3 regions of the Variovorax sp. YR750 genome follow, and region 2 is predicted to be linked to each of the others. Evidence: predicted binding sites of a transcription regulator. Region 2 holds the regulator's gene; each other region holds the start of a gene.

Region 1 (4,748 bases), on a different contig from region 2:
ACGTGTGCGTGGGCATCGGCGCGCACACGCACTACTTCGAGCAGGGCGGGACCTATGCGGCGCGCTGGATAGATGCTCTCGTGAACTGATGACGACAGCAGCACGAGCCGCGGCTTTCCTCGCGCCTTGCGCGCCTCCTGCGCAGGCGACAACGGTCGTCCCGGCGCCCCGTCGCTCAGGCCGCGCCGCGCAACGCCCTGCGGTACTGCACCGCCTCCGCCAGATGCCCGACCTGTACCGCCTCAGATGCATCCAGGTCGGCGATGGTGCGAGCCACCTTCAGCGCCCGGTGCGTGCTGCGCGCGGACCAGCCGAGCTTGGCCGCCGCGTTGAACATGAACCCGCGAGCCGCGTCGTCCAGCGTCGCGTGACGATCGATGGCCGCGCCGTGCAGCGACTGGTTGGCATGGCCCTGGCGCCGCATCGCTCGTTCGCGCGCGGCGACGACGCGCTCGCGGATGCTGTCGGTCGACTCGCCCGCAGGTGAGTCGAGCAGCAACTGGGCCGACACCGGGGGCACTTCGATGTGCAGGTCGATGCGGTCCAGCAGCGGGCCGCTGAGCTTGCCCTGGTAGCGCGAGACTTGCTCCGGCGTGCAGCGGCAGGGCCTCGATGACGAGCCCAGGTAGCCGCAGGGGCAGGGGTTCATGGCTGCGACGAGCTGGAAGCGCGCCGGGAACTCTGCGCGCCGCGCGGCGCGGGCGATGGTGATCGTGCCCGTCTCCAGCGGCTCGCGCAGTGCTTCCAGCGCGGAGCGGGCGAACTCGGGGAATTCGTCGAGGAAGAGCACGCCGTGGTGCGCGCGCGAGATTTCCCCGGGGCGGGGCGGGGAGCCCCCGCCGACCAGCGCCACGGCGCTCGCCGTGTGGTGCGGAGAGCAGGTCGGCCTGCTCATCCACCTTTCCGTCGCGAAGCGCCCGCCGAGGCTGGCAACCGCGGCGCTTTCCAGTGCTTCGTCGATGTGCATCGCGGGCAGCAGCCCCGCGAAGCGCTGGGCGAGCATCGACTTGCCCGAGCCGGGTTCGCCCACCATCAGCAGGCTGTGGCCGCCCGCCGCCGCGATCTCGAGCACGCGCTTGACGCCCGTGTGCCCTTTCACTTCGGACAGGTCGGCGTATCGGGGCACGGCCGTGTCGGGCTCGGCCTGGATGCGCGCCCAGCCGTCGTCCGGGCCGTCGGGCAGCTGGGAAGCGGCATCGTCGCCCGCCACGAACTGGCGGACCACGTCCAGCAGGTGCCTGGCCCCATACACCTCGCCGCCCGGTACCAGCGCGGCCTCCTGTGCACTTTCAAGCGGCAGCACCAGCCGCGTCGCGACGCCGCGCGTGTGCAGCGCCAGCGCCATGGCCAGGGCACCGCGAACGGGCCTGAGCTCGCCGGATAGAGACAGCTCCCCGGCGAACTCGTGGCCGGCGAGCCGGGCGTTGTCTATCTGTCCGCTGGCCGCGAGGATGCCCAGCGCGATGGGCAGGTCGAAGCGCCCGGAGTCCTTGGGCAGGTCGGCCGGCGCCAGGTTCACTGTGATGCGCTTGTTGTTGGGGAACTCCAGCCCCGCGTTCTGCAGCGCCGAGCGGACCCGCTCGCGCGCCTCCTTGACCTCGGTTTCGACCAGCCCGACCAGCGTGAAGCTGGGCAAACCGTTCGCAAGATGCACCTCTACCGTGACACTGGCCGCTTCAAGACCCAGCAAGGCGCGGCTCTGCACCAAAGACAGTCCCATTTCTCTCCCTCTCCCCAAGATGGTGCACCCGTTGTGGGCATTCCCGCGGTGGTGCGGCGCACCGTCCATCTGCAACCACTCGCAACAGGGGTTGTAACGATTTGGCGCTCACCCGCAGCGTGGACGCGGTCGCAAGGGCAGGGATTCGTGCACTTTGGCACGCTCCCTGCTTTGAGCCCTCCGGTCCAACAACACACTTGCGAGGAGTTCCCTGATGACGCACCGTACCGCCGCCCAGGCGCTGATCGTTCTGGCCACCGCATTGACCGCGTCCGGCGCGGCCCTGGCGCAGACTGCAACGACCGACGCCGCAGCAGCGCCTGCGGCAGCTCCCGCCCCGAACCTGACCGGCAATGTGTCGATCACCACGAACTACAAGTTCCGTGGCCAGGACCAGGACATGATCGGCAAGAACGACTACGCCAAGACCAAGGGCTTCAAGCCCGCCATCCAGGGCGGACTGGACTACGCCTTCGGCGACAGCGGCTTCTACGTGGGCAACTGGAACTCCAGCGTCAACTGGCTCAAGGGCAACAGCATCGAGATGGACGTGTACGGCGGCTACAAGTTCAAGGCCGGCCCGCTGGACATGGACGTCGGTGCGCTCACCTACATCTACCCGGGCAACTCCGCCGGCAACACCACCGAGCTGTACGTCGCGGGCACCTACGCCAACGAGACCTTCGGCTCGTTCACCGCCAAGTACTCGCACACGGTGTCGAAGGACTACTTCGGCTACGCCGGCAACAAGGCCGGCTCGGGCCTGAAGGGCACCAACACCGGCTACCTGAACCTGTCGTACAGCAAGGAGATCGTGCCCAAGGTCACGCTGAAGGCGGCCGTCGGCTACACGAACATGTCCAGCGACATCCGCAGCCTGGGCTACAAGAGCTACGTCGACTACAACATCGGCGCGAGCTACGACTTCGGCAACGGCCTGTCGCTGACCGGCTCGATCCAGGGCGCCAACAAGAAGAACTCGTACCTCGCGGTGAGCAACCCGGGCGTCGACTACGGCTTCGGCACCTTCGGCACGACCTACTACTCGCCGAACAAGGCACGCTTCATCGTCACGCTGACGAAGACTCTGTAATCCGCACTACAACGAGGCGCGGCCCAAGCTGCCGCGCCACTTCATTTCCATCCGAAGGAGAAAACTCATGAAGCTGGTCACAGCCATCATCAAACCGTTCAAGCTCGACGAGGTGCGCGAAGCACTGTCGGCCATCGGCGTGCAGGGGATCACCGTCACCGAGGTGAAGGGCTTCGGCCGCCAGAAGGGCCACACCGAGCTCTACCGCGGCGCGGAGTACGTGGTCGACTTCCTGCCCAAGGTCAAGATCGAGGCGGCCGTCTCCGACGACCTCGTCGATCGCGTGATCGAAGCGGTCGAGAGCGCCGCACGCACCGGCAAGATCGGCGACGGCAAGATCTTCGTCTACAACCTCGAACAGGTCGTTCGCATCCGCACCGGCGAAACGGGCCGCGAAGCCCTCTGATCGAGTCCTGGCCCGAAAGAACAACGACTATGAAAAAACTGCTTGTCTCTCTTGCGCTCGGCTTGAGCGTGCTGGCCGCCGGTACCACCGGCTTCGCGCAAACCCCCGCCGCGGCAACGCCCGAGGCTCCGGCCGCGTCGGCACCGGCTGCCGCCGCGCCCGCTCCGGCAGCGGCCCCTGCGGCAGCGGCTCCGGCCGCCGCCGAGGCTGCTCCCGCCGCCGCACCCGCGGCCCCCGCTCCGAAGATCGATTCCGGCGACACCGCCTGGATGCTGACTTCGACCCTTCTCGTGATCCTGATGACCATCCCCGGCCTCGCGCTGTTCTATGGCGGCCTGGGCCGCTCGAAGAACATGCTGTCGGTGCTGATGCAGGTCTTCGTGATCTTCTCGCTGATCAGCATCCTGTGGGCCGTCTACGGCTACAGCCTGGCCTTCTCGGGTGACGGCAACTTCTTCGGAGGATTCGACAAGATCTTCATGAAGGGCATCACGCAGGAGACCTTCGGCGCGCTGACCACGATTCCCGAATACGTGTTCGTCGCCTTCCAGGGCACCTTCGCGGCCATCACCGTGGCGCTGATCGTCGGCGCCTTCGCGGAACGCGCCAAGTTCTCGGCCGTGCTGCTGTTCTCGGTGCTGTGGTTCACGTTCAGCTACGTGCCGATCGCCCACATCGTTTGGGGCGGCGGCCTGCTGGGCAAGGACGGCGCGCTGGACTTCGCCGGCGGCACCGTGGTGCACATCAACGCCGGTGTGGCCGGCCTGGTCGGCGCCTACATGGTCGGCAAGCGCGTCGGCTACGGCAAGGAAGCCTTCACGCCTCACTCGCTCACGCTCACCATGGTCGGCGCATCGCTGCTGTGGGTCGGCTGGTTCGGCTTCAACGCCGGCTCCGCTGGTGCAGCCAACGCCGTCGCCGGCCTGGCCTTCGTGAACACGGTGCTCGCCACCGCCGCCGCGGCCCTGTCGTGGATCCTGGGCGAGAGCCTGCACAAGGGCAAGGCCTCGATGCTGGGTGCCGCATCCGGTGCAGTCGCCGGCCTGGTGGCCGTCACGCCCGCAGCCGGCTTCGTCGGCCCGATGGGTTCGATCGTGCTGGGCCTGCTGGCCGGCCTGGTCTGCCTGTGGGGCGTGGGTGGCCTCAAGCGCATGCTCGGCGCCGACGACGCGTTCGACGTGTTCGGCGTGCATGGGGTGGGCGGCATCCTGGGTGCCATCCTGACCGGCGTGTTCGCTGCCAAGGGCCTGGGCGGCACCGGCGGCGCGACCCCCGACACCTTCGCGATGGGCGCACAGGTCTGGATCCAGATCAAGAGCGTGCTGCTCACGATCGTGTGGTCCGGCGTGGTTGCCTTCATCGCCTACAAGATCGCCGACCTGACCCTCGGCCTGCGTGTGTCGGAAGAAGAAGAGCGCGAAGGCCTCGACATCTCCTCCCACGGCGAAACGGCTTACAACCGCTGATCTGCCTTGGCGGGCCTGCCTTCGGGCAGCCCGCCATCGAATGAATGACCACCACCACTTACA
Region 2 (4,748 bases):
CGGTCTTGCCGATCACGCGCTCGGGCGAATCGGCGTATGCCTCGGCGGTGGTCCAGATCAGGCCGAGCTTGCCGGCGTCCAGGTCTTCCGCCATCGGGCTGTAGCCGAGCAGGTCGTTGGGCGCGGGCCTCGGAGGCGGCGGCGTGGTGTCGGGGCCGGTGGCGAGCTCGAAGCGTTGCTGCAGCTCCTCGCGCGACAGGCCGGTGCTCGCCACCGACTGGATCGGCCGCACGTAGACGCTGTTCCAGTACTGGTCGAAGAGACTGCCCAGGCGCGGGATGAGCGCGCCTGTGACGAAGGTATCGAGGTCGATGAAGTTCTCGCCCGCGGTGCGCCTGAAGTACTGGTTGCCGATGTTGCGCCCGCCCGCCACCGCCATCGCGCCGTCGGCGATGAACAGCTTGTTGTGCATGCGCCGGTTGACGCGGCTGAAGTCGAAGAGCGAGGCGGTGAAGCGCTTCAGCAGGCTGCCGCGCCCGGCCGGGAACGGGTTGAACAGCCGCAGCTCCACATTGGGCGTGGCGGCGAGGCCCAGCAGCAGCTCGTCTTCGCCGGAGGTGTAGAGGTCGTCCATCAGCAGCCGCACGCGCACGCCGCGCAGGGCGGCGTCGCGCAGGGTGCGCAGCAGGTAGCGGCCGGTCTCGTCGTTCTCGATCTGGTAGTACTGCACGTCGAGCGTGCGCTGCGCGCGGCGGGCCAGCTGGATGCGGGTGTCGAAGGCGAAATCGCCGCCGGGCATCAGGCGGAAGCCGCTCAGGTCGGGGTCGGGCTGGGAAGCCAGCGCGATCTTGCCGAGGGCGGTGTCGGCCGAGACGGTCATGGCCCTGGTGGGCGTGCGCGGCGCCTCGTCGGGCAGCGTGGCGCAGCCTGCGAACAGCAGCACCGCCACCATGGCGAAGACCCAATGCCCACAGCGCGACATCAGGCCCCGGCTCATCGGCGGTGTCTTTCTACAGGGCTTTGCGCAGGTTGGCGGGAGCGATGCGAAGCGCCTCGCGGTACTTGGCGACGGTGCGGCGCGCGCACTCGATGCCCTGTTCCTTCAGCATCTCGGAGATCTGGCTGTCCGACAGCGGCTTCTTCACGCTCTCGGAGCCGACGAACTGCTTGATGAGCGCGCGCACCGCGGTGCTCGACGCATTGCCGCCGGTCTCGGTGCCCAGCGCCGAGCCGAAGAAGTACTTGAGCTCGACCGTGCCGAAGGGCGTGGCCATGTACTTGGCGGTGGTCACGCGCGAGATGGTCGACTCGTGCAGGCCCAGCTCGTCGGCGATCTCGCGCAGCACCAGCGGGCGCATGGCCAGCTCGCCGTGCACGAAGTAGCTCTTCTGCCGCTCGACGATGGCGTTGCTCACGCGCAGGATGGTGTCGAAGCGCTGCTGGATGTTCTTGATGAACCAGCGCGCCTCCTGCAGCCGCTGCGACAGCGCCTGGCTGCCCTCGCCCTTGTGCGACTTGAGCGCGCCGGCGTAGATGTCGTGCACGCGCAGGCGCGGCATCACCTCGGGGTTGAGCATGACGCGGAACTTCACGTTCGTGCCGCGCCCGGTCTTGGTGACGATCACGTCGGGAATGATGATGTTGCGCTCGACGTCGACGAAGCTGCGGCCCGGCTTGGGCTCCAGCCGCGCGATGATCTGCAGCGCCGAGCGCACCAGGTCCTCGTTGCTGCGGGTGAGCGTGGCCAGGCGCTTGAAGTCGCGGCGCGCGAGCAGCTCCATCGGCTGCTTGCAGATGGCGATGGCGGTCTTGCGGACCTGCTCCTCTTCCTCGGTCTCGTCCTCGCTGGCCATGGCGCGCAGCTGGATGCTCAGGCATTCGCCGAGGTCGCGCGCGCCGACGCCGGCGGGCTCCAGGCTCTGCAGCAGGCCGAGCGCCACCTGGAAGTGGTGCACCAGGTCGTCGAACTGGTCGTTGTCGTCGCCGGCCAGGCCCGAGGCCAGGGCGGGCAGCGAGTCTTCGAGGTAGCCGTCGTCGTTGAGCGATTCGATCAGGAAGCGCAGCGCGGCGCTGTCGTTCTCGTCGAGGCGCAGGCTCAGCGCCTGGCGATGCAGGAAGGACTGCAGCGACTCCTGGCTGCGCGCGAGCTCGGTGGCGTCGGCGCGCTCGTCGTCGCCCAGGTTGTTCTGGCGCGCGGGCGCGTCGCTGCCCCATTCGCTGTCGTCGGGCGCCATGTCGACGGTGCCGTCGCCTTCCCAGTCGGGCTCGCGCTCGGAGATGTCGGCGGCGGGGCCGTCGGTGTCGGCCGTACTGGTGACGGTTTCGGTGGAAGCAGTGGAGGCGCTGCTGGCGGCCGGCGAAGCGAAGTCGCCCTCGCCGTCCCCGCCTTCACCACCATCACCGCCTTCATCGCGCGGAACCGGGGCATCGGCCGTGTCGAGCCCGAATTCCTCGCGCGCCGCTTCTTCCGCGGTGCGCTCGAGGAACGGGTTCTCGTCGAGCATCTGCTCCACCTCCTGGCTCAGTTCGAGCGTGGAGAGTTGAAGCAGCCTGATCGACTGCTGCAGCTGTGGCGTCAGCGCCAGATGCTGCGAAACGCGAAGGGACAGCCCTTGCTTCATGGTGGAAACCGCCCCCGCGCCTTACATGCGGAAGTGCTCGCCCAGGTACACCCTGCGTACCTCGGCGTTGTCGACGATCTCCGAAGGCGTGCCTTGTGCCAGCACATGCCCGTCGCTGATGATGAAGGCGTGATCGCAGATGCCCAGCGTCTCGCGCACGTTGTGATCGGTGATGAGCACGCCGATGCCGCGCTCCTTCAGGAAGCTGATGATCCGCTGGATCTCGATCACCGCAATCGGGTCGATGCCGGCGAAGGGCTCGTCCAGCAGGATGAAGCGCGGCTGCGTGGCCAGCGCGCGCGCGATCTCGACGCGGCGGCGCTCGCCGCCCGACAGCGCGAGCGCGGGCGAATCGCGCAGGTGGTCGACGCGCAGGTCGGCCAGCAGCTCGGACAGGCGCTCCTCGATGTGCGGCTTCGACAGCGGGGCCATCTTGCCGTTCGCGTCGGGCTCCATCTGCAACTCGAGCACGGCGCGCACGTTCTCCTCGACCGTGAGCTTGCGGAAGATCGAGGCTTCCTGCGGCAGGTAGCTCAGGCCCATGCGGGCGCGGCGGTGGATCGGCATGTGGGCGATGGGCTCGCCGTCGATGGTGATGTCGCCGGCATCGGCGCGCACCAGACCCACGATCATGTAGAACGACGTGGTCTTGCCGGCGCCGTTGGGGCCGAGCAGCCCGACGACTTCGCCCTTCTGTACGTCGAGCGAGACGTCCTTCACGACCGTGCGGCTGCCGTAGCTCTTCTTCAGGCCGCGCGCGACCAGGCGGCTGCCCGGGGCGCCGTTGACGTCCTGCGTTCCTGCGGATTCGATCACTTGCGGGTATCTCCCTGGTCACTGCCGAGCGTGGTGCTCTGGCGCAGGCCCTTGCCGGGTGCCGGGGTGGGCGCCGGCGGCGGCGCCTTCGCGCCGGCGGCCGGGGCCGAGGCGCCGGCCGCAGGGGCTGTGGCGGCCTTGGGGGTCAGGATGGTCCTGACGCGCCCGCCCGGGGCCGAGGCGTTGACGGCGGTATTCGGCGGCACGGTGGAACCGTTGACGGTGTAGGTGTCGTTGCTCTGGTCGTAGACGATCAGCGCGCCCTGGCTCTCGTCGTTCGGCGTGGCGCCCAGCAGCCGGCGCATGGTGGCGTTGCGGATGAACTTGACGTTGTCGGCGCGGCTGTCGTACTCGATCACTTCCGACTCGCCCTCGATCCACTCGTCGGGCGCGTTGCGCTTCTGCTTGTAGTAGGCCCGCTTGCCGGGTGCCGCCGTGACCACGCCGTACTGGTAGCCCTCGGCGTCCTGGCGCACGTCCAGCCGCGCGCCGCGGATGATGATCGTGCCCTTTGTCACCAAAACGTTGCCGGTGAACACGCTGGTCTGCTTCAGGTCGTCGTAGCGCATCGCGTCCGACTCGATGTTCATCGGCTTGGAGCGGTCGGCGGTCTCGGCCAGGGCACCCGAGGCGAAGCCGGCCAGCAACAGCGCGCCGGCAGCCAGCCGGCTGACGCGACGAAGGAAGGGGGTGGTGGGGTAAGAGTGCAATGTCATAGAGGCACGAAACTTGCTCGGCATTGTATGCGTCTGAGTGCTTCTGCCCCGCACGCACAGATGAAAAAGCCCGCCTAGGCGGGCTTGACTTTCGCTCTGGTTTGCTACCAGAAACAGCGTGAATCCAAGGGCTCAGCCCTTCTTTGCTTCGCCGATCAAATAGTTCACGACCTGAAGCACTTTGGTCATGTTGCCGGCGGTCTCGCCGTCCACGTACCAGCGGCCTGCCACGGCCATCGCAGGCACGCCGGCCACCTTGTAGGCGTCGGTCAGCTGCGAGGCGCGCTTGGCCTTGCTGGCCACGCCGAAGGAGGTGAAGGTTTCCTTGAACTTGGCGGCATCCAGGCCGTTGGCGGTGGCCCAGGCAATGATGTTGGCGTCGCCGTTCACGTTCTGGCGCTGGGCGTGGATCGCGTTGAACACCTTCGGCTGGTATTCGTCGACCTTGCCCATGGCTTCGAGCGTGTAGTACAGGCGCTGCTTGGCCTCGACGTCGTTGCCCACGAAGGGAACGGGGATGCGGCGGAAGGCGACTTCCTTCGGCACCGTCTTGATCCAGGCTTCCAGCGACGGCTCGAAGTCGTTGCAGTGCGGGCAGTTGTACGAGAAGAACTCGACCACCTCGATCTTGCCGGCGGGCGCGTCGACCGGCACC
Region 3 (4,748 bases), on a different contig from region 2:
GTCCCATTGCGCGAGCGGCTCGGGCAGCCGGACGTCCTCGACCCCTTCGACACGGCCGATCCAGGTGGGCAGCGGCGCGTCGCCGAAGTCGTTGGCGCGCAGCCCGCTGCGCGACTGCGCCAGAGCGTCGGCCAGCGCTTCCTTGCCGACACCGACGGCGCAGGTGGCCGTGTAGGCACTTATTTGAAGAGGAGAAATTCGGGACGGCACGATCTTGGAGGTGTTGGGCTGTCGGTCAGGCAGACGATGGGCGCGCGGAAAGGAAAACCTGAAAGGGCGCGGCGGAGAAAGGATATTGAAAGAAACGAATGTATACCGGTACAGCCTACCAGTTGCGCGGCCCGTGCAGCGTCGGCCGTTTCCTATAAGGCGCAGGCCCTGTAGACCCCTATTGACGGCCCTGGGGGCTTGTGGTCGTCAGCCGCGAGGCCAGCGCCACCAGCACCAGCACCGGCGCGCCCAGCAGCGCGGTGCCGACGAAGAAGCTGCTGTAGCCGTAGGCGTCGACGAAGGCGCCCGAATAGCCGGCCAGGAACTTCGGCAGCAGCAGCATCAGCGAGCTGAACAGGGCGTATTGCGTGGCCGAGTAGCTGATGTTCGTGAGGCTCGACAGGTAGGCGATGAAGGCCGCCGAGGCGATGCCGCCGGCCAGGTTGTCGGCCGACACCACCGCGATCAGCGCCGTCAGGTCGTGCCCGCGGGTGGCCAGCCAGGCGAAGAGCAGGTTGCTGGCGGCGCTGAGCACCGCGCCCAGCATCAGCACGCGCATCACGCCCAGGCGCATCGACAGCACGCCGCCGACGAAGGCGCCCACCAGCGTCATGATCACGCCGTAGATCTTGCTGACCGAGGCCACCTGGTCCTTGGTGAAGCCCATGTCCACGTAGAAGGGGTTGGCCATGATGCCCATCACCACGTCGCTGATGCGGTAGATGGCGATCAGCGAAAGGATCAGCACCGCCTGCCACTTGTAGCGGCGGATGAAGTCGGCGAAGGGCTCGACCAGCACGTTGCGCAGCCATTCGGCGGCGCTGCGGGCCTTGGGCAGGGCTCCCGGCACCGGCTCGGGCGAGAGCAGCACCGTGACCACGCCGACGGCCATCGAGGCCGCCATGACCAGGTAGGCCGTCTTCCAGGCGCCGTTCTGGTAGGCGGCGGCGCCCGTGGCCGCCACGGCGGGCGCCACCTCGGCCCAAGCCGCGACCCACAGCACGCCGGCACCGGCCCAGATCATCGCGAGCCGGTAGCCTGTCTGGTAGGCGGCGGCCAGCGCGGCCTGCTTGCGCGCCTCGGCCGATTCGATGCGGAAGGCGTCCAGCGCGATGTCCTGCGTGGCCGAGCCGAAGGCCACCAGCAGCGCACACCAGACCAGCGGCGTGAGCCCGTGGCGCGGATCGTTGACCGCCATGCCCGCCAGCCCGGCGATGACCATGCATTGCGCCAGCAGCAGCCAGCCGCGCCGGCGGCCCAGCAAGGTGGTGAGCGGCGGCAGCGGCAGCCGGTCGACCAGCGGCGCCCAGACCCACTTGAAGCCGTAGGCCAGCCCGACCCAGCTCAGGTAGCCGATGGTGGTGCGGTCGATGCCCGCCTCGCGCAGCCGGAAGCTCAGCGTGCCCAGCACCAGCAGCAGCGGCAGCCCCGCCGAGAAGCCCAGCGCCAGCATGCGCAGGGTGGCGGGTTCCAGGTAGACCTTCAGCGCGTCGCGCCAGGGCGGTGAGGGGGGCGTGGGGGTTTCTGCGGGCGAGGCGGACATGTGCCCCGGATTGTCCATGAGCAAGGCCCCGGGCTTCCCGCCTTCTTGTCTTCATTTGTTCCTATCATCCCGCTCCTATGTGCACACGATGCGATCGCCCCGTTTCCGCCCTTGCGGCTCCTTCCGCAGCTTCCGCCTGGAATCCCCGGCGGGCCTTCCTGCTGGCCGCCGCCGGTGCGGTCCTCGCGAAGCCGGCCCTGGCGCAGGTCGAGGTGGGCAAGCCTTCGGTGGCGCGCAACATCGTGCCGGTCGAGCAGATCGAGGCGGCCGGCGTGCAGCAGTACGGCCAGCTGCTCGAGCAGGCGCGCGCCAAGGGGGCGCTGGCGGGCGAGAGCAATCCGCAGCTGCAGCGCCTGCGCACCATCGCCAGGCGCCTCGTTCCTTTCGCCACGCCGTGGAATTCGCGCGCCCGCGACTGGAAGTGGGAGGTCAACCTCATCGGCAGCAAGCAGATCAATGCCTTCTGCATGCCCGGCGGCAAGATCGCCTTCTTCACCGGCATCCTCGACCAGCTCAAGCTCACCGACGACGAGGTCGCGATGGTGATGGGCCACGAGATGGCCCACGCGCTGCGCGAACACGCACGCGCCCGCATGGCCAAGAGCGCGGGCACCGGCGCGGCGCTCTCCATCGGCGCGCAACTGCTCGGATGGGGGCAGGTGGGCGACCTGGCCGCGCGTGCCGGCACGCAGCTCATCACGCTCAAGTTCAGTCGCAGCGACGAGTCCGAGGCCGACCTCGTGGGGCTCGAACTGGCGGCGCGCGCGGGCTACGACCCGCAGGCGTCGGTGTCGCTGTGGAAGAAGATGGCCACGGCTTCGAAGAACCAGGGCGGCCTGAGCTTCCTCTCGACGCACCCCAGCGGACCTGACCGCATCGCGAAGCTCGAGTCGAACCTGCCGAAGGTCGAGAAGCTGTACCGCGAAGCAAAGAAATAGCTCGCCCCCAGGCTGCGCGCACTTCGTGTCGCGCACGCCTTCCCCCTGCCGGGGGCAACACCTGCGGCCCGGCAAAGCCGGTTCCGCGGTGTTTCGCGAAAACTCCACTCCCCATTCTGTTTTTCTGACTGACGCGCGCCGCGCGTGAGTCGCATCGCATCGCGTCGCGCCGGCGGTCACTGGCACGCCGCTTGCATCACAACATGTGTACATGTTTGGATGCCTGAAGATGGTGCATGAAGAAAACCCGAAGAGCGGATCGTCCGAAGCGGCCTGGATTGCCAGGTTCGCCTCGCCCGTGGCGCACGCGCAGGCCGCGGGGGCGCTGGATTTCGCCCTGCCGCTCGCCGGGCTGCGCTTCGCGGTCAAGGACAACATCGACGTGGCCGGCGTGCCCACCACGGCCGCCTGTCCGGCCTTCGAGCGCCTGCCCGCGGCGCATGCGGCCGTGGTGCAGCGCCTGCTCGAAGCCGGTGCATTGCTGGCCGGCAAGACCAACCTCGACCAGTTCGCCTGCGGCCTGAACGGCACCCGCTCTCCTTATGGCGAGGTGCCCAACGCCTTCGACGCGCGCTACGTGTCGGGCGGCTCCAGTTCGGGCTCGGCCTACGTGGTGGCGAGCGGCGAGGTCGACTTCGCGTTCGGCACCGACACCGCCGGCTCGGGCCGCGTGCCGGCCGGGCTCAACAACATCGTCGGTCTCAAGCCTTCGCGCGGCCTGCTGAGCGCCTTCGGCGTGGTGCCCGCGGCGCAGAGCGCCGACTGCGTCTCCATCTTCGCGCGCACCGTCGCCACGGCGGTCGACGTGCTGCTCGCCGCCGCGGGCCACGACGCGCGCGACCCGTACTCGCGCGACATCGACCTGCGCCGCGAACCGCTGCCAGCGCGCTTCCGCTTCGGCGTGCCCGACAGGCTGAGCTTCTTCGGCGACGCCGCCGCCGAACAGGCATTCGGCGAAGCGGTCGCGCGGCTGCTCGCCATGGGCGGCACGCCCGTCACCATCGCCTACGCGCCGCTCGCCGAAGCCGCCGGGATGCTCTACGAAAGCGCGCTGGTCGCCGAGCGCTACGCCGCGGTGCGCGAATTCTTCGACGCGCACGCCGACGACGTGATCGAGCCCGTGCGCGGCATCCTCGAGAGCGGGCGCCAATACGACGCCGCCGACGTGTTCGAGGCCCAGGCACGGCTGCGCGCCATCGCGCAGAAGGTCGAGCCGATTTGGCGCGACATCGACGTGCTGCTCGTGCCCACCGCGCCCACGCATTACACCCGCGAGCAGATGCGTGCCGACCCGGTCGTGCTCAACCGCAACCTCGGCGCGTACACCAACTTCGTCAACCTGCTCGACTACGCCGCGCTCTCTGTGCCCAGCAGCCTGCGCGCGGACGGCCTGCCTTTCGGCATCACGCTGATCGGCCCCTGCGGCAGCGATCTCGCACTGGCCGAACTGGGCCAGCGCTATCACCACGCGACCGGCCTCGCGCAGGGCGCGACCGGCGAGCCGCTGCCCGCACCGCGCGCCATTCCGGGGCTCGCCGCGCCGGGCGCCGGCCTGCTGCCCATCGCGGTGGTCGGCGCGCATCTGTCGGGCATGCCGCTCAACGGCCAGCTCACCGAGCGCGGCGCGACGCTGCTGCGCGCCACAACGACTTCGCCCTTCTACCGGCTGCATGCATTGCCGGGCACGGTGCCCCCCAAGCCCGGGCTGCGGCGCGTGGCCGCCGGGGCAGACGAAGGCGGTGCCGCCATCGCGCTCGAGGTGTGGGCCGTGCCGCTCGCCCAGGTCGGCAGCTTTCTCGCGCTCATCCCGTCGCCGCTGGGGCTGGGCAGCGTCGAGCTGGCCGACGGCAGCTGGGTGAAGGGCTTCATCTGCGAAGGCCATGCGCTGGCCGGCGCGCAGGACGTGACCCATCACGGCGGCTGGCGCGCCTACGTCGCGAGCCTGGCCACCCCGAGTTCCAACTGATCAGGAGTTCCGATGAGCATTCAAGAAAACTCTCCCGCCGCTCGCCAACGACGCCAACTGCTGCAGGCCGGCGCCGCTGGCCTGGCCGTGC

Evidence for each region. The regulator sigma-54, encoded in region 2, starts transcription at its own class of promoters, with help from an activator protein. The targets are predictions, from matches to a motif close to TGGCANGNAANCTGCTTT.
Region 1: a site for sigma-54 is predicted at 1,876-1,893, ahead of BMY35_RS30740 (TorF family putative porin). Genes of this name have one in related genera too.
Region 3: a site for sigma-54 is predicted at 2,872-2,889, ahead of atzF (allophanate hydrolase). Genes of this name have one in related genera too.

Annotation. Positions count from the first base shown of each region.
Region 1 is NZ_FOBJ01000018.1:101,273-106,020, forward strand. Features, by position in the region: gene BMY35_RS30730 (hypothetical protein) at 1-89, shown strand, start outside; gene BMY35_RS30735 (YifB family Mg chelatase-like AAA ATPase) at 176-1,720, opposite strand; gene BMY35_RS30740 (TorF family putative porin) at 1,935-2,813, shown strand; gene glnK (P-II family nitrogen regulator) at 2,881-3,219, shown strand; gene BMY35_RS30750 (ammonium transporter) at 3,249-4,685, shown strand.
Region 2 is NZ_FOBJ01000011.1:144,915-149,662, reverse strand. Features, by position in the region: gene BMY35_RS22515 (phospholipase D family protein) at 1-937, opposite strand, end outside; gene rpoN (RNA polymerase factor sigma-54) at 951-2,561, opposite strand; gene lptB (LPS export ABC transporter ATP-binding protein) at 2,583-3,377, opposite strand; gene lptA (lipopolysaccharide transport periplasmic protein LptA) at 3,374-4,093, opposite strand; gene BMY35_RS22495 (thiol:disulfide interchange protein DsbA/DsbL) at 4,226-4,748, opposite strand, start outside.
Region 3 is NZ_FOBJ01000018.1:163,655-168,402, forward strand. Features, by position in the region: gene BMY35_RS31045 (beta-ketoacyl-[acyl-carrier-protein] synthase family protein) at 1-210, opposite strand, end outside; gene BMY35_RS31050 (AmpG family muropeptide MFS transporter) at 389-1,771, opposite strand; gene BMY35_RS31055 (M48 family metallopeptidase) at 1,831-2,691, shown strand; gene atzF (allophanate hydrolase) at 2,921-4,657, shown strand; gene BMY35_RS31065 (ABC transporter substrate-binding protein) at 4,670-4,748, shown strand, end outside.